One region of the Streptomyces sp. NPDC087428 genome, then DNA from elsewhere that is predicted to be linked to it. Evidence: riboswitches for the same ligand, from Rfam matches in the RefSeq annotation. Region 1 holds a riboswitch; the other holds the start of a gene.
The links. Region 1 has a riboswitch for S-adenosylmethionine ahead of ACIO3R_RS05585 (aminotransferase class V-fold PLP-dependent enzyme). Riboswitches for the same ligand answer to the same signal wherever they lie in the genome.
Positions count from the first base shown of each region.

Region 2: another riboswitch for S-adenosylmethionine. It lies ahead of ACIO3R_RS10905 (amino acid ABC transporter permease); the one in region 1 lies ahead of ACIO3R_RS05585 (aminotransferase class V-fold PLP-dependent enzyme).

Region 1 is NZ_JBIUXR010000002.1:405,893-413,476, forward strand. Features, by position in the region: gene ACIO3R_RS05565 (NYN domain-containing protein) at 1-411, opposite strand, end outside; gene ACIO3R_RS05570 (hypothetical protein) at 446-688, opposite strand; gene ACIO3R_RS05575 (rhomboid family intramembrane serine protease) at 850-1,602, shown strand; gene ACIO3R_RS05580 (Lrp/AsnC family transcriptional regulator) at 1,599-1,880, shown strand; gene ACIO3R_RS05585 (aminotransferase class V-fold PLP-dependent enzyme) at 1,943-3,319, opposite strand; SAM riboswitch class IV at 3,492-3,609, opposite strand; gene trpD (anthranilate phosphoribosyltransferase) at 3,693-4,757, opposite strand; gene ACIO3R_RS05595 (cytochrome bc complex cytochrome b subunit) at 4,884-6,509, opposite strand; gene ACIO3R_RS05600 (Rieske 2Fe-2S domain-containing protein) at 6,506-7,558, opposite strand; gene ACIO3R_RS05605 (c-type cytochrome) at 7,555-7,584, opposite strand, start outside.
Region 2 is NZ_JBIUXR010000004.1:305,202-312,785, forward strand. Features, by position in the region: gene ACIO3R_RS10875 (NtaA/DmoA family FMN-dependent monooxygenase) at 1-177, opposite strand, end outside; gene ACIO3R_RS10880 (LLM class flavin-dependent oxidoreductase) at 197-1,411, opposite strand; gene ACIO3R_RS10885 (putative leader peptide) at 1,488-1,604, opposite strand; gene ACIO3R_RS10890 (GNAT family N-acetyltransferase) at 1,721-2,491, opposite strand; gene ACIO3R_RS10895 (transporter substrate-binding domain-containing protein) at 2,610-3,653, opposite strand; gene ACIO3R_RS10900 (amino acid ABC transporter ATP-binding protein) at 3,751-4,605, opposite strand; gene ACIO3R_RS10905 (amino acid ABC transporter permease) at 4,602-5,606, opposite strand; SAM riboswitch class IV at 5,947-6,089, opposite strand; SAM riboswitch class IV at 6,209-6,354, shown strand; gene ACIO3R_RS10910 (putative leader peptide) at 6,407-6,457, shown strand; gene ACIO3R_RS10915 (cell envelope biogenesis protein OmpA) at 6,749-7,432, shown strand; gene ACIO3R_RS10920 (ATP-binding cassette domain-containing protein) at 7,517-7,584, opposite strand, start outside.

The sequences.
Region 1 (7,584 bases):
CTCACCGGCGGCGGCGAGGAGCTTCACCCAGCCCACCGGACGCAGCACATAGGCCGCGGCGGCCACATCGACGGGGTCGGCGGCGGCGGGCGGCGAGCCCGCCTCCAGGGCGGCACTCAGCTCCGGCTGGGTCTCCCTCAGCCGTTCACCGATGCGCCGGCGGAACGACGCGTCGCTCTCCAGGGCGGCCGCCATCGCGTTCCCGGCGAACTTCGCACGCCGGGTCGGCGTGAAACGGGCGTACTGTCTGAGCTGAGCCGGGAGTTCGGTGACCGTGAGGCCGCCGAACGCGTCCGAGACCAGCGCGACGACCCGACGCCGTACGCCTTCGGGCAGCGGACGGTCGAGCACCTCCACGGCATCGTCGGCCGCATCGGCCGACGCGGCGCCGCCAGCGGGCTGCTCCACCATCCGTCACCTCAAACTCTATGTCCGCACGGCCCCGTCAGGAGTCGGCACCCGGCCTGTCCACCAGCTCGATCTGATCCACCGCGTTGCACCAACGACAGCGCACCGACTCGATGGTCTCACTGACCACCTCGCGTTCTTCGACGCTCGATTCCCCGGCCAGGTCGAGATGGACGTATTCGACGACCTTGGAGGAGCGCGTCACGTCGAATCGCGTGAGGTTTCCGCAGAGCGTGCAGCGCCAGCGGGTCGCCTCGGTCGGCTGGGGAACCGTCGTCATCGTTGCGTCCTCTTTCGTCGGGCCTCGTGCTGCCACATAAGGATCTTCGCGGTGCGCCGTCGAACTGCGGATGTCCTGCCGTAACCCTACGGCCTCGTCGCATACCACCGGCACGGCGAGGCGCTCTGTCCGGTTCCCTCCGCTTGAGTCATGCTCTGTTCATGACCGATCGGCGGGCTGCGGCCGGCAGACTCCTGCGGGCGGCCACCTCGGGCGGGCCGCCGGTGACCTACGCCCTCATCGCCCTGTGCTGCGTGGTCTTCGCGATCAGCCCGCTCTCCGGGCTCGCCCCGGTGTACGGCAGCGCGGACGCCCTGCTGTCCGCCCAGGCCGGGTACTTCGAGCGCTGGGGCGTGATCCCGAGCGAACTGTGGGACGGCTCCGCCCACGCCCTGCTCACCCCGCTGACCGCGCTCTTCGTACACGGCAGCTGGCTGCACCTGCTCGGCAACATACTGTTCCTGTACGTGTTCGGAGCGATGGCCGAGGAGCGCATGGGCCACACCGAGTTCGCGTTCTTCTACCTCGGCTGCGGCTACCTCGCCCTGCTCGCCTACGCGGCCGCGCACGCCACGTCCGACCAGACACTCGTCGGCGCGTCGGGGGCGATCTCGGCGGTGCTGGGCGCCTTCCTCTATCTCTTCCCCCGGGCCCGGGTCACCAGCGTGTTCCCGTTCCTGCTCTTCCTGCCGCTGCGCTTCCCCGCCTGGATCGTGCTGATCTTCTGGTTCGTGCTGCAGTGGCTGGCCGCAGAGGGCGCGGGCAGCGGCCCCGGCGTGGCCTATCTCTCCCATGTGGTCGGCTTCGCCATCGGCTTCCTCTACGCCTGGGGGCGCTATCGGCGTGGGGCCAGGACACGAGGCCCTAGAGTGAGATCTCCAGCCACGGCCACCGAGGGAGAAAGCCAGCCGTGATCACCGCGATCGTGCTCATCAAAACCAGCGTGGACCGGATCCCCGAGATCGCCGAGGCCGTCGCGGCGCTGGACAGCGTCAGCGAGGTCTTCTCGGTCACCGGTACCTACGACCTGATCGCCATGGTCCGGGTGGCCAAGCACGACGATCTGGCCGACGTCATCCCCGGCCGGATCAGCAAGATCCCCGGCGTCGAGGGGACCGACACCCACGTGGCGTTCCGTACGTACTCGCAGCACGACCTGGAGGCGGCCTTCGCCATCGGTCTGGACGCATAGGTACATCCGTTCGGCCGGGTACGGACAGCTGTCCGTACCCGGCCGAACGTGTTTCACGACCCTCAGAGCTGGGCGGTACCCCGGTCCGGGACGCAACGGCCGTCCTCGGTGCGGTACTTCCACTGGGCGCCCTCGCTCACCAGCTCCTTGACCGCCCGCACGAAGCGCTCGATGTGCTCGTCCGGCGTACCGGCACCGAAGCTGACCCGGATCGCGTTGAGCGACCTCTCGCCCGGCTCGGCCTCCGGCGCACCGCACTCACCGATGTCCTGCGGGTCGCTGCCGAGCAGGGTGCGCACCAGCGGGTGGGCGCAGAACAGCCCGTCGCGCACCCCGATGCCGTACTCGGCGGAGAGCGCCGCGGCGAAGTGCGAGCTGTTCCAGCCCTCCACCACGAAGGAGATGACGCCGACCCGCGGGGCGTCGTCGCCGAACAGCGAGAGCACCTTGACCTCGGGGACCTCGGCGAGGCCGGCGCGGACCGCGGTGACGAGCCGCTGCTCCCGGGCGACCAGGCCGTCGAATCCGGCCTCGGTGAGCGCCTTGCAGGCGGAGGCGATGGAGTAGACGCCGATGACGTTGGGGGAACCGGCCTCGTGGCGGGCGGCGGTGGTGTGCCACTCGACGTCCACTGCGCCGTCGGCGCGCCGGGCGACCTTGCGGGAGGCGCCGCCGCCGGCCAGGTAGGGCGCGGCGTCGCGCAGCCAGTCGGAGCGGCCGGCCAGGACGCCGGAGCCGAACGGCGCGTACAGCTTGTGTCCGGAGAAGGCGACCCAGTCCACGTCCAGCTCGGTGATGTCGACGGGGTGGTGCGGGGCCAGTTGCGCGGCGTCCAGCACGATCCGCGCGCCGTGGGCGTGCGCGGCGGCGGCGAGCTCCTTGACCGGCCACAGCTCACCGGTGACGTTGGAGGCGCCGGTGACGCAGACCAGCGCGGGGCCGTAGGGGTCACGGTCCGCGAGGGCCCGCTCCAGCGTGGCGACGGCCTGGGCGGGGGTGCGCGGGGCGTTCAGGTAGGTCACCCGGGCGTCGCGCCAGGGCAGCAGGGACGCGTGGTGCTCGGTCTCGAAGACGAACACCTGGCAGTCGGCGGGGACCGCGGCGGCCAGCAGGTTGAGCGAGTCCGTGGTCGACCGGGTGAAGATCACCTGGTCGTCGGCGCGGCAGCCGAGGAACTCCGCGACGGTGACGCGGCTGGACTCGAAGAGGTCCGTGGAGAGCTGCGAGAGGTAGCCGGCGCCGCGGTGGACGCTGCCGTAGTACGGCGCGTACGCGGCGACGTCGTCCCACACCCGTTGCAGGGCCGGGGCGCTGGCGGCGTAGTCGAGGGCGGCGTAGACGACCTCACCGCCGGTCACCAGCGGAACCGTCACATCCTTGCCCAGAACCGGCAGAGGGGTACAAATGGACTGGTCGGCGGCAGCGGTGAAGACAGACATGACGGACTCCCGTAACAGGCAGGCGAATTCCGCGTGCCTGCGGGTACGCGGCAGCACGGAGGGAAGAAAAGAGGGTGTGCGGAGGAGGGCCGAAAAGCCCTATCGCATTCGCTTGCTCACAGAGGCTCCCTGAGGACCAGGACCCCACGGGTGGACGTCTACGACGTCGAGGGGTCCGCGCTTGCCGCAGACCTCGCTGCCTACGGCCTGGTCTTCACCCGGGGCACCCCGCCACGGACGGAGGGTTGCCGGACAGCGGGCCGGGGCCGTAGTCGCTGTCACTCATGACCTGCCCAGCATCTTGCCATACGTACCGGAACGCGCAAGGCGCAGTCCATGATCTGGACTGCGCCCTGCCTCACCTTCCGCACGGTCAGGCGTTGCTCGCCCTGACCCATCTCTCCAGCACCCGGCCGGCGGACCCGGAGTCGATGGACTCGGCGGCCTTCGCGATACCGGCGGCGAGCTGCTCGGTGAGCGTGCCCTCCCCCTGGTCCAGCGCGACCAGGGCCGCCGCCGAGTTGAGCAGGACGGCGTCCCGTACCGGGCCCTTCTCACCGGCCAGCAGGCGGCGGGCCACATCGGCGTTGTACGAGGCGTCGGCGCCGCGCAGCGCTTCCACCGGCACCAGTTCCAGGCCGACGTCGCGCGGGTCGAAGGCCTGCTCGCGCACGACGCCGTCCCGGGCCACCCAGACCCGGGAGGTCGCGGTGGTGGTCAGCTCGTCCAGGCCGTCGTCGCCGCGGAAGACCAGCGCGGAGTTGCCGCGTTCGGCGAGCACGCCCGCGACGATGGGCGCCATCCGCAGGTCGGCGACGCCGATGGCCTGGGAGCGGACCTGGGCCGGATTGGTGAGCGGACCGAGGATGTTGAAGGTGGTCGGGGCGCCCAGCTCCGACCGTGCCTTCGCCGCGTACCGCAGGGCGGGGTGGAACTTCACCGCGAAGCAGAAGGTGATGCCCGCTTCCTCGGCCACCTCGACCACGCGCTGCGGCGACAGATCCAGGTTGACGCCGAGCTTGCCCAGGACATCGGAGGAGCCGCTGGCCGAGGAGGAGGCGCGGTTGCCGTGCTTGACGACCTTGGCCCCGGCCCCCGCCACCACGATCGCGGACATGGTGGAGATGTTGACCGTCTTGGCCATGTCGCCGCCGGTGCCGACGATGTCGACCGTACGGCCGGGCACGTGGATGGTGGTGGCGTGCTCGTACATCGCACGGACCAGACCGGTGACCTCCGTGACGGTCTCGCCCTTGGCGCGCAGGGCGACCGCGAAGCCGGCGATCTGCACGTCGGTCGCCTCACCGCTCATGATGCGGTCCATCGCCCACGCGGTGTCGTCGGCGCTCAGGTCCTCGCCGCGCAGCAGCGGGGTCAGCACGCCGGGCCAGGAACGAGCCGCCACGCTGTCGCCGCCGACCGGGGTCACAACGTTCATGGTCCGCTCCTGGGGTCCACAGCCGATAAGGGGATGTGACCACCCTATCGAGCGCCGGGGACAGCGAAGAGCCCCGTCCATCGTATGGATGGGCGGGGCTCCTGCTGTGGCGATCAGTTCAGGTGATCAGTGGTGGCCGTGGCCGTCGGTGATCTCCTTGTACTCCTCGGCGGAAGGCTTGACGATCTGGTTGTTCTCGCCGTAGTAGCCCTTGCTGAGCCTGGCCCGCAGCTTCTCCACCGGCGACACCTTGCGCTTGACGCCGTTCTCGTCGACCAGCGGGCCGATCTCGACCGGCGTGTACTGCTCGTGCGCGGTGAGGGTGTGCAGCTGACCCTGCGACAGCGGCTCGTGGACCTCGACGAACTCACCGTGCGGCAGGCGCTTGATGAGCCCGGACTCGCGCCCGTGCAGCACCTTCTCCTTGTCCCGGCGCTGAAGGCCGAGGCAGATCCGCTTGGTGGCGATGAACGCCAGGACGGGAGCGACGAAGAACGCGATCCGCACGAACCAGGTGATCGAGTTGATCGACAGATGGAAGTGCGTGGCCCAGAGGTCGTTGCCACCACCGACCAGCAGTACGAAGTACCACGTGATCCACGCGACGCCGAAGGCGGTGCGCGTCGGCGCGTTGCGCGGCCGGTCCAGGATGTGGTGCTCGCGCTTGTCCCCGGTGACCCAGGACTCGACGAACGGGTACACGGCGATCGCGACCAGCACCAGCGGGAAGATCATGAGCGGCACGAGCACACCCAGGACCAGCGTGTGGCCCCAGAGGTTGATCTCCCAGCCCGGCATCACACGGATCAGGCCCTCGGAGAACCCCATGTACCAGTCGGGCTGCGCGCCGGTGGACACCTGGTCCGGGCGGTAGGGCCCGATGGCCCAGATCGGGTTGATCGAGGCGATGCCCGAGATGGCGGCGATGACGCCGAAGACCAGGAAGAAGAACCCTCCGGCCTTCGCCATGTACACCGGCAGCAGCGGCATGCCGACCACGTTCTTGTTGGTCCGGCCGGGACCCGCGAACTGCGTGTGCTTGTGGTAGAAGACCAGGATCAGGTGCGCCACCAGCAGCCCCATCATGATGCCGGGCAGCAGCAGGATGTGGACCGAGTAGAACCGGGCGATGACATCGCCGCCCGGGAACTCCCCGCCGAACAGGAACATCGACAGGTACGTGCCGACGATCGGCATGGACAGGATCGCGCCCTGCATGAACCGGACACCCGTACCCGAGAGCAGGTCGTCCGGGAGCGAGTAGCCGGTGAAGCCGGTGAACATACCGAGCACGAACAGCAGGAAGCCGAACAGCCAGTTGATCTCACGCGGCTTGCGGAACGCGCCCGTGAAGAAGACACGCATCATGTGCACGAACATGCCGGCCAGGAAGATCAGCGCGGCCCAGTGGTGGATCTGCCGGACCAGCAGACCACCGCGGACGTCGAAGCTGATGTTCAGCGTCGAGGCGTAGGCCTCGGACATCCGGATGCCCTGCATGGGCTCGTACGGGCCGTGGTACACGACCTCGTTCATGCTCGGGTGGAAGAACAGCGTCAGGTACACACCCGTGAGGATGATGATGATGAAGCTGTAGAGGCAGATCTCGCCGAGCATGAAGGACCAGTGGTCCGGGAAGATCTTGCGCATGTTGGCCTTGGCCAGGGAGTAGATCCCGAGCCGGCCGTCCGCCCAGTCGGCCATCTTCTCACCGGCGGGCGCCTTGCGCTTCGTATCGGTCGCAGTACTCATCCGCGCTCCCAGAATGCAGGACCGACGGGCTCTTCGAAGTCACCGAGCGCCTCGAGGTTGCCCTCGCTGTTCACGCCGATCCGCAGCTGCGGAAGGGCGTGACCGGCCGGACCGAAGATGACGCGGGCGCCGTCGGAGAGGTCGAAGGTTGACTGGTGGCACGGGCAGAGCACGTGGTGCGTCTGCTGCTCGTACAGGCTGATCGGGCAGCCGACGTGGGTGCAGATCTTCGAGAAGGCCACGATGCCCTCGTGGGCCCACTCCCGCTCGCGCTTGTCCTTGATGTCGGACGGCTCGATGCGGATGATCATCAGCGCGGCCTTGGCGATCTGCTTCTGGAAGTCCTCCGCGTGCTCCTCCAGGCCCTCGGGCATGGCGAAGGTCAGCGAACCGACAGCCACGTCCTCGGGACGGAGCGGCTGCATGGTGTTCATGTTGACGAGCTGCTTGCCCTTGGCCCACAGGGTGGAGCGGAGCTTCTTCTCCGGCAGCGGACCGAGGTCGCGCAGCAGCACCACACCGGCGAGCGGCACCAGGGCCAGCGCGCCGAACATGGTGTTGCGGATCAGCTTGCGCCGGCCGAACGCGGACTCCTCGGCACCGGCCGCGAAGTCGGCGAGAACCTTCGCCTTGACCTCGGGCTCGGCCGAGATCGCGTGCCGCTCGTCGGCGACCTCCACGTCGGACATCAGGGTGCGCGCCCAGTGGACGGCTCCCGCGCCGATCGCGAAGAGCGCCACGCCCAGGGTCAGCCCCAGGGAGAAGTTGAGCGCGCTCACATGACCGAACGGGAAGATGTAGACGATCTTGTCGACCGGGAAGATGACGTAGGAGGCGATGAAGCCGACCGTCGCCAGCATGGACAGCGTGAACATGAACGCGACCGCGCGCTCGGACCGGTCCGCGGCCCGTTCGTCGATGTCCTGGACCCGCGGCTGGTGGGCCGGGAGTCCCGGGTCGGCGAACGGATCGTCCGCACCCTCTACCGCGCCGTGCGCGGGGGCCTGCTCTGCGGGCAGGTTCTCTTCTGGAATCTCTTGGCTACTCATGACTTCTTGGCCTTAGCGGTGTGGGC
Region 2 (7,584 bases), on a different contig from region 1:
GCGCAGCCCTTCGGCGAGGAACAGGAAGTCGAACTTCGCGCGCTCGGAGGTCCGGGCGAAGTGGGCGAAGGAGCTGAACTCGATGTGGCTGCCGGCCTCGGGGTCGCTCCACACGGTGGTGTTGTTGACTCCGGGGAAGTGGGCCGCGAGATGGATCTGCTTGAGCGGCTTGCTCATGATCGGGGGTCCTTCCGGCTCAGGCGGTCGTGGCGGCGGCGTAGCGGTTGGCGGGGCGGGCGAGACCGAGCAGCCCGCGCAGGGTGTCGGCCTCGTACGCCCGGCGGAAGGCGTTACGGCGCTGGAGTTCGGGGACCAGGTGCCGGGTGATCGCCGGGAGGTCGTGGCCGGCCACGGCGGGACGCAGCCGGAAGCCGGTCAGTCCGGCCGCCGCCAGCTCCTGGAGCAGATCGGCGAGCCCGCTGGGCGTTCCGGTGAAGATCCGGGCGTCGCTGGTGTACGGCCGGCCGGCGAGGTCGTCCAGGCGTTCCCGGCGGGCCTGGGCCGCGGCGGGGTCGTCGTCCAGGAAGACCACCAGGTCACCGAAGACGTGCAGGGTCTCGTCGGCGCGGCCGGCCGCCGCCTGTTCGGCGCGGATCTCCTCGACGACGGCACGGGCCTCCTGGGCATCGTGCGGGGTCACGTAGCCGATGTCGGCGGAGCGGGCCACCAGCCGGTACGAAGCCGTCGCGTGGGCCAGCGCGCTGACGATCGGCTGGCCCTGGGGCGGCCGGGGGGTGATCGAGGGGCCCTTCACGCGGAAGTGCGTGCCCTCGAAGTCGATGTAGTGCAGCTTCGCCCGGTCGACGAAGCGGCCGGTGGCGATGTCCCGGATCTCCGCGTCGTCCTCCCAGCTGTCCCAGAGCCGCCGCACGACCTCGGCGTAGTCGGCGGCCTCGTCGAACAGGCCGGCCGCCAGCTCCTGTCCGGCGGGGGTCCGGTAGTACTCGATGCCGAACGCGGGGAACCGGCGGCGGCCGAAGTGCGCGGCCTCGTGCTGTCGGGCCGTGACCTGAAGGCGCAGGCCCGCCCGTCCGGTGCTCACGTAGTCGAGGGTGGCGATGGCCTTGGATATGTGGAACGGCTCCGTGTGGGTGACCACCACGGTCGGCACCACGCCGATGTGCCGGGTCAGCGGGGCGACCCGAGCGGCGATGAGGACGGCGTCGAGCCGGCCGCGGACCTGGTCGGTGCGCCCGTCCGGCTCCGCGTGGGACGAGGACTGGAGGCCGAGCCCGTCCTCGATGGTCACGAAGTCGAGCAGTCCCTGTTCGGCCTCGGTGACGAGGTCGGTCCAGTAGGCGGCGGTGAGAAGTTCACGGGGGCGGGCGACGGGTTCACGCCAGGCGGCCGGGTGCCAGCCCGCTCCGTCCAGGGCCACGGCGAGATGCAGAGGGGAGGGTGACGACGACACGAGAGAGGTGCCTTCCTGATCGACCGTACGAAGAAGCCGGCCCCCGGACACAGGGAGCGGCCGCGAGGGCAACAGGTCAGGAGCAACAGAGCGCGCCGGCGACGCGCAACAGGTCGATGTGCTGCCGGGAGTACAGCCGCGGGCGGCTGGGCATGGCGGTGTTCGCGGCGCGGCGGCGGGTCACGGCAGGCATACGCACGTGCTCCACCTCCACCCATCCGGCGCGGCGGACCCCAGGGTCCGCGCCGCCCTCGCGCTCGCGGTCCCGTTCGGGGCGCCGCTCGGTCGTTCTCAAGCACAACCGCACGGCTACGCCGTTTCTTCCGGCTGCCCGGCTTCTTTTTCCTGCGGTGCTTCCGGCTGCCCGTCCGGTGTGCGCACGAGCAGGAATCGTGTGCGGCGGCGCAGGGTGAAGCCGATCGACTCGTAGAGCCGGATGGCGTGGGTGTTGCTCGCGGCCGCGTGGAGGAAGGGGGTGTCCCCGCGTTCCCTGATGCCCGCCGCGACCGCGCGGACCAGCCGGGTGGCCAGGCCGCGGCCGCGGTGGTCCGGGTGGGTGCAGACGGCGCTGATCTCCGTCCAGCCCGGCGGGCGCAGGCGTTCGCCGGCCAGGGCGATCAGCCGTCCGCCGTCCCGGATGCCCAGGTAGCTGCCCAGTTCGATGGTGCGGGGCAGGAAGGGGCCCGGCTCGGTGAGGGCGACCAGGTCGAGGATCTCGGGTACGTCGGCGGGTCCGAGCCGTTCCGCCTCGGGGGCGGGTTCGGCGTGCAGCGCGGTGGCGATGAGCTGAACGCCGTCGCCGCCGCGCTCGATCGTCCAGCCGTCGGGCACCTCCAGGGCTCCGGAGACCGGGGTGGCGGTGCCGGGTCCGACCAGTGCGGCCAGATCGGCCCAGGCCCGGGGGTCGGCGGGGTCGTCGAGGGCGCTGAACGGGGAGATGTCCGTGGGGTAGCGGGCGGCCCGGCCCACGCGCTCGGCGAGGCCGGCGTGCGGACCGCTCAGCGCGGCCCAGGCGGCGTTGTCCAGGATGTGCGGTTCCGTCGGGACCGGGGGCGGGGCGTGATGGACGCTGGTCGACATGGCGGTGCGGGGTCTCCGTATCCGGAAGGCGGCCGGGACGGCGGCGGCTCATGGCAGCGCGGTCCGGCGGCAGATGCGCGGGCGTGGAAGTGAATGCGGATCTGAACGCGGACGCGGGTCAGGAGTTGTCGAGCGGCAGTCCGGGCGGGTCGACCAGGGAGGTGGGGACGGCCTCGTCGGAGAGGTTCCAGGCGGCGAGCCACTTGGCGTACTGGCCGTTCTTGATCAGGTGGTTGATCGCGGCGGCGATGGGCTTCGCCAGTCCACTGCCCTTCTTCGACGTGGCGGCGATGAGCCCCTGGAGCGTCGCGCCGGCGCCGGAGAACTGGCCCGCGCTACGCGTGGGTGCGGTGGTCCTGGCGTTCTGGGTGATGTGGTAAGCGATACCGGGATTGGGGCCGAAAGAGGAGTCGATCTTCCCGCTGGACAGCGCCAGGGCCGTGGCGTTGCCGTCCTGGTAGTACTTGACGGTGAGCTTCTTGCCCTCCTTCGCCAGCTTCGCCTTCCACTCCAGCAGGATCCGCTCCTGATTGGTGCCGGCGCTGACGGAGACGGTCTTGCCTGCCAGGTTGCGGTAGTCGCCGTCGAAGTTCCAGGTGCTCTTCTTCAGCGCCTCGAAGGCGAGGTTGTCCGCCCGGTAGGAGGCGAATTCGTACTTCTTCTTGCGTTCCTCGGTGTCGGTGACATTCGACAGGGCCACGTCGAACTTGCCGCTGTCGATGCCGACGAACATGTTCTCCCAGGTGGAGTTCTTCATCTCCGGCCTGAGCCCGAGAACCGCGGCGATCAGCCGGCCGAGGTCGGGTTCGGCGCCGGTGAAGGTCTTCTGGTCCTCCCCCACGTATACCAGCGGAGGGTACCCGGCAGGCAGCGCGCCCAAGCCGATCACCAACGTGCCTTTCTCGGCGATCGACTTGGGGAGCCCGGCGCTGATCGACTTCACCTCGGACACCTTGAGCTGGGTCTCCTTGGCCGCGCCGTTGGAGAGTGCGCCGATGGTGACCGATCCGGCCGGCGCGTTGTCGGTCCTGGTCGCGGCGTCGCCCGCACCGCCGCACGCGGCGAGCCCGGCGGCGAGAGAGGCGACGGCCGCGGCGGCGGTGACACCGCGGAGGAATCTGCGGCGGCGGCTGAGAGAGGGGGTGCGGGTGAGAGTGCGCATGGTGGCTGTCCTTGTCGGGTGCGGTGAGGGCGTACGGATGAGGTCTGGCCGTGGAGCGGGTGACGGGATCAGAAGTGTTGGGTGAGAGGTGCCGGGATCAGAGCACCTTGCTCAGGAAGTCTCTGGTCCGCTCGTGCTGCGGGTGGTCCAGCACCTGCTCGGGCGGGCCCTGTTCGACGATTTGGCCCTCGTCCATGAAGACGACCCGGTCGGCGACCTCACGGGCGAACCCGATCTCGTGCGTGACGACCAGGAGGGTGGTTCCGCTGCCGGCCAGGTCCTTGATCACGGCCAGCACCTCGCCGACCAGCTCGGGGTCGAGCGCGGAGGTCGGCTCGTCGAAGAGGATGACGCCGGGCCGCAGGGCGAGGGCGCGGGCTATGGCCACGCGCTGCTGCTGCCCACCGGACAACTGCCGGGGGTAGGCGGCGGTCCGGTCCGCGAGACCCACCCGGGCGAGGAGGCCGCGGGCCAGTTCCCTCGCCTCCGGCCTGGTCAGCTTTCCGGTCGCCACCGGAGCCGCGGCCACGTTGTCCAGCACGGTCAGGTGCGGGAAGAGATTGAAGTTCTGGAAGACGAAGCCGATCTGGCTGCGCTGCGCCAGGATGGCCCGCTCGCTCAGCTCCTTGAGGCGACCGCGGTGTCTGCGTACGCCGATCAGCTCACCGTTCAGGCTGACATGGCCGATCTCGGGCTTCTCCAGGTGGTTGATCACCCGCAGGAGCGTGGATTTGCCGGACCCGGACGGTCCGAGGACGACCGTGACCTCGCCGGGGCGCACCGTCAACGCCACACCTTCCAGAACGCGTTGGGTTCCGTACCACTTGTGCACATCGTGCACCTCGACCGCGGCGGGGCGTACCGCGAGCACTCCGCCGGTCTCCTCCGTCCCAGCCGTACCGGCCGCCGCCTTCTCGGCCGTCCCGGTATTCCCGGTCGTCTCGGCGCTCATATCGCCGTCTCCTTCCGGACCCGGGCCCGCAGATCACCGAGGCCGGTCCGCAGCTTCTGCAACGGGGTCAGCGGCAGGGTGCGCAGCGCGCCCCGCGAGTAGTACCGCTCGACGTAGAACTGGATGACGGACACGACGCTGGTGAGAATCAGGTACCAGACGGTGGCCACCAGCAGCAGCGGCACGATGTCGCCGGGGTAACTGCTGCCCATGCTCTGCACGGAGCCGAACAGGTCGAGCAGCGAGACGTAGAAGACCAGCGAGGTGCCCTTGATCAGCCCGATCAGCTGGTTGACGTAGTTCGGGGTGATGGAGCGCAGGGCCTGCGGGAACACGATCTTCGCGAACTGGTAGCGCCTCGGGAGTCCGAGGGCCGAGGCCGCCTCGTGCTGGCCCTGGTCGACGGAGAGGATGCCGCCGCGGACCACTTCGGAGGCGTACGCCGCCTCATTGAGGCTCAGGCCGATGACGGCGACGGCCATGTCGGTGGCGAGGCGGGACTCGTCGAAGGTGAAGAACGCCGGGCCGAACGGCACTCCGATGCTCAGCGTCCGGTAGAGCGCGCTGAAGTTGTAGAGGAACAGCAGGACCACGATCAGCGGCACCGATCGGAACAGCCAGGTGTAGCCCCAGCTGACCGCACGCAGCACGGGGCTCGGGGAGAGCCTGGCCAGCGCCAGAAGCACGCCGCCGAGCAGACCCAAAGCGGCGCTGTACACGGTGACTTCGAGAGTGATGAGCAGGCCGTCGAGGATCGTGGGACGCAGGAACCAGTACGAGAACCGGTCCCACTGGTAGAAGGGATTGGTCACCAGGCCGTGGATGATCTGGGCGACCAGCACGAGGACGACGGCTGTGATGATCCAGCGGCCGGGGCGCAGCAGGGGAAGGACCCGCTGTGCCGCCAGGGGCTTCGGCGCGGCGGGCGGGTGGAGGCGGGGGGCCGCCTCGGCGGGCGGCGCTGATCCGGAGGACACAGCGATGCCAGGGGATTCACTCACGGAGGGCTCCAGCGGATTCGGACAGTCCGGACCGCGGACGGCGGCGACGCCGCGCCGATCGGGGACGAATCGGCGGGACGCGGCACACGGCACGGGACGGGGGCCGGGCGGGGAGAGGGCGCACCGCGACAGCGGTGGACGTCAAGAACGCGGAGAGCAGAGGCCCGGAAGGCAAGAGGCCTGGAAGAGCGAGGCCGGGGATGCCGTCAGGCTTGACAGAGAATGCGTGAAGCGGCGGTACACAGCGCGCTGTTGACGCGCTGAAGGTCGACGGAGCGGTCCGCGCAGAGCAGCAGGGCGCGGCCGCGGGACCGCCAGGCAGCCATCCCCTCAGCTGCGTGCATCGCTCTCACCGTCACCATTCCGCCCCTTGGGGCCTACACGTCCGCCGAACGTCATCCGGTCCGGTCCGAACCTGGGCACCCCACCGCGTACGAGGGTTGCCGGCCGGCGCACCAGGGATTTCCGCTGACGCTCATGACCGTTCCGCGCCGCAAGTTAGGCACGGCCGGAAACGAATGTCAACGCCGGTGACCACCAGGCGAGACGGCCCGTGCGGCCTTCTTGACGGCGTCACGTGACGCACCGAAACTGACATGGACGGTCACGATTGTCAGCGCCTCCGGTGCGGGATTCTCCTGCTCAGGCGGTTATCGGCCCCGGCCCGCTGGCAGGCAACCCTTCCACCGCGACGGGGTGCCCCGGGTGACGACCGGGTCCCGCCGGCGTGGCGGGGCAAGCGTGGTCTCGCGTCTCGCGAGCCCCGAAGTCGGGACCGGTGGGAATTGTCCAGGAACGGCTTGACGAGGCGCCTGCACATCGATCTGCTGCGTGTCTCCAGCGCTTACTAGCCCGGGACAGATCCGGACGCGTACCGGACCGCTCGGTCCATCCGGACCGGTACGAGAGCGCAGTCGTTCCACATCCGGCCGCTGGTGCCCACAAGGCGGCGGTGGCTTCCTCGTTCCCGCAGGGATTCCCACCGGGATTCCCATAGGAGAGTCATGCCCGAGACAGTTTCGCGCAGTTCCAGTTCACGCGGTTCCGGTTCGCGGGGTTCCGGCACAGGGAACTCGATTGCGTGCGGCCCGGTTTCCCCGGGGCCTGCTCCGTGCGCCACGCACCCTCGTCCCCCGGCTGCCGTGCAGCCCTCCCGTATCCACAGCCGGATCGGCGTCGGGCTGGCCGGCGGCTTCTACCCGGCACCGCACCGCTACGAGCTGTTCCTGTCGGCGAGTTGTCCGCGCTCGCTCCGCATCTCGATCACTCTCGGCCTGCTCGGCCTCAAGGACTCGGTCGCCACCACGATCCTGGGAAGCCCCACCGAGACACCCGGCGCGTTCGCCTCGCTGCGCAGCGCGTACGAGGCGACGGTGCACCACTACGACGGACCGCTGACGGCGCCCGCGCTGTGCGACCGGTGGAGCGGACGGATCGTCAGCAACCACACCCCCGACATCCTGCGCGACCTCGCGGGCCTGCTGTCCGGCCATGACGAGGCCCGCCCCTCCGCTCTGCGCCCGCCGGGCCTCATCGGGGACATCGACGCCCTCCGTGACCTGCTGGACTGCGACGTCACCCCGGATGCCGGGCCCGCCGAGCGATCGGCAACGCTGGACCTGCTGGATCACCCTCTCGCCCTGCGGCCTTACGCACTGGGCGCGGAGCTGACGGCCGCGGATGTGGACCTGTGGGTGGCGCTCGTCCGTCTCGGCCCGGCCTCACTCGACGACCGCCCTCGGCTCCAGGAGTACGTGAGCCGCCTCCGCGACAACGCCGCCTTCCCCGACGTGCCGGAGCAGGACGACGGCCCCCGGCTCGCGTAGTCGGGGGCACCGGGGCCGGTGAAGGCCCCGGTGCACACCTCGTTCAACACAGCGTTCAGGTCGACTTCTTGTTCAACGGCTCCCTCAGGCGCCGACGTAGGCCGCGAGGTGCTCGCCGGTGAGGGTGGAGCGGTCGGCCACGAGGTCGGCGG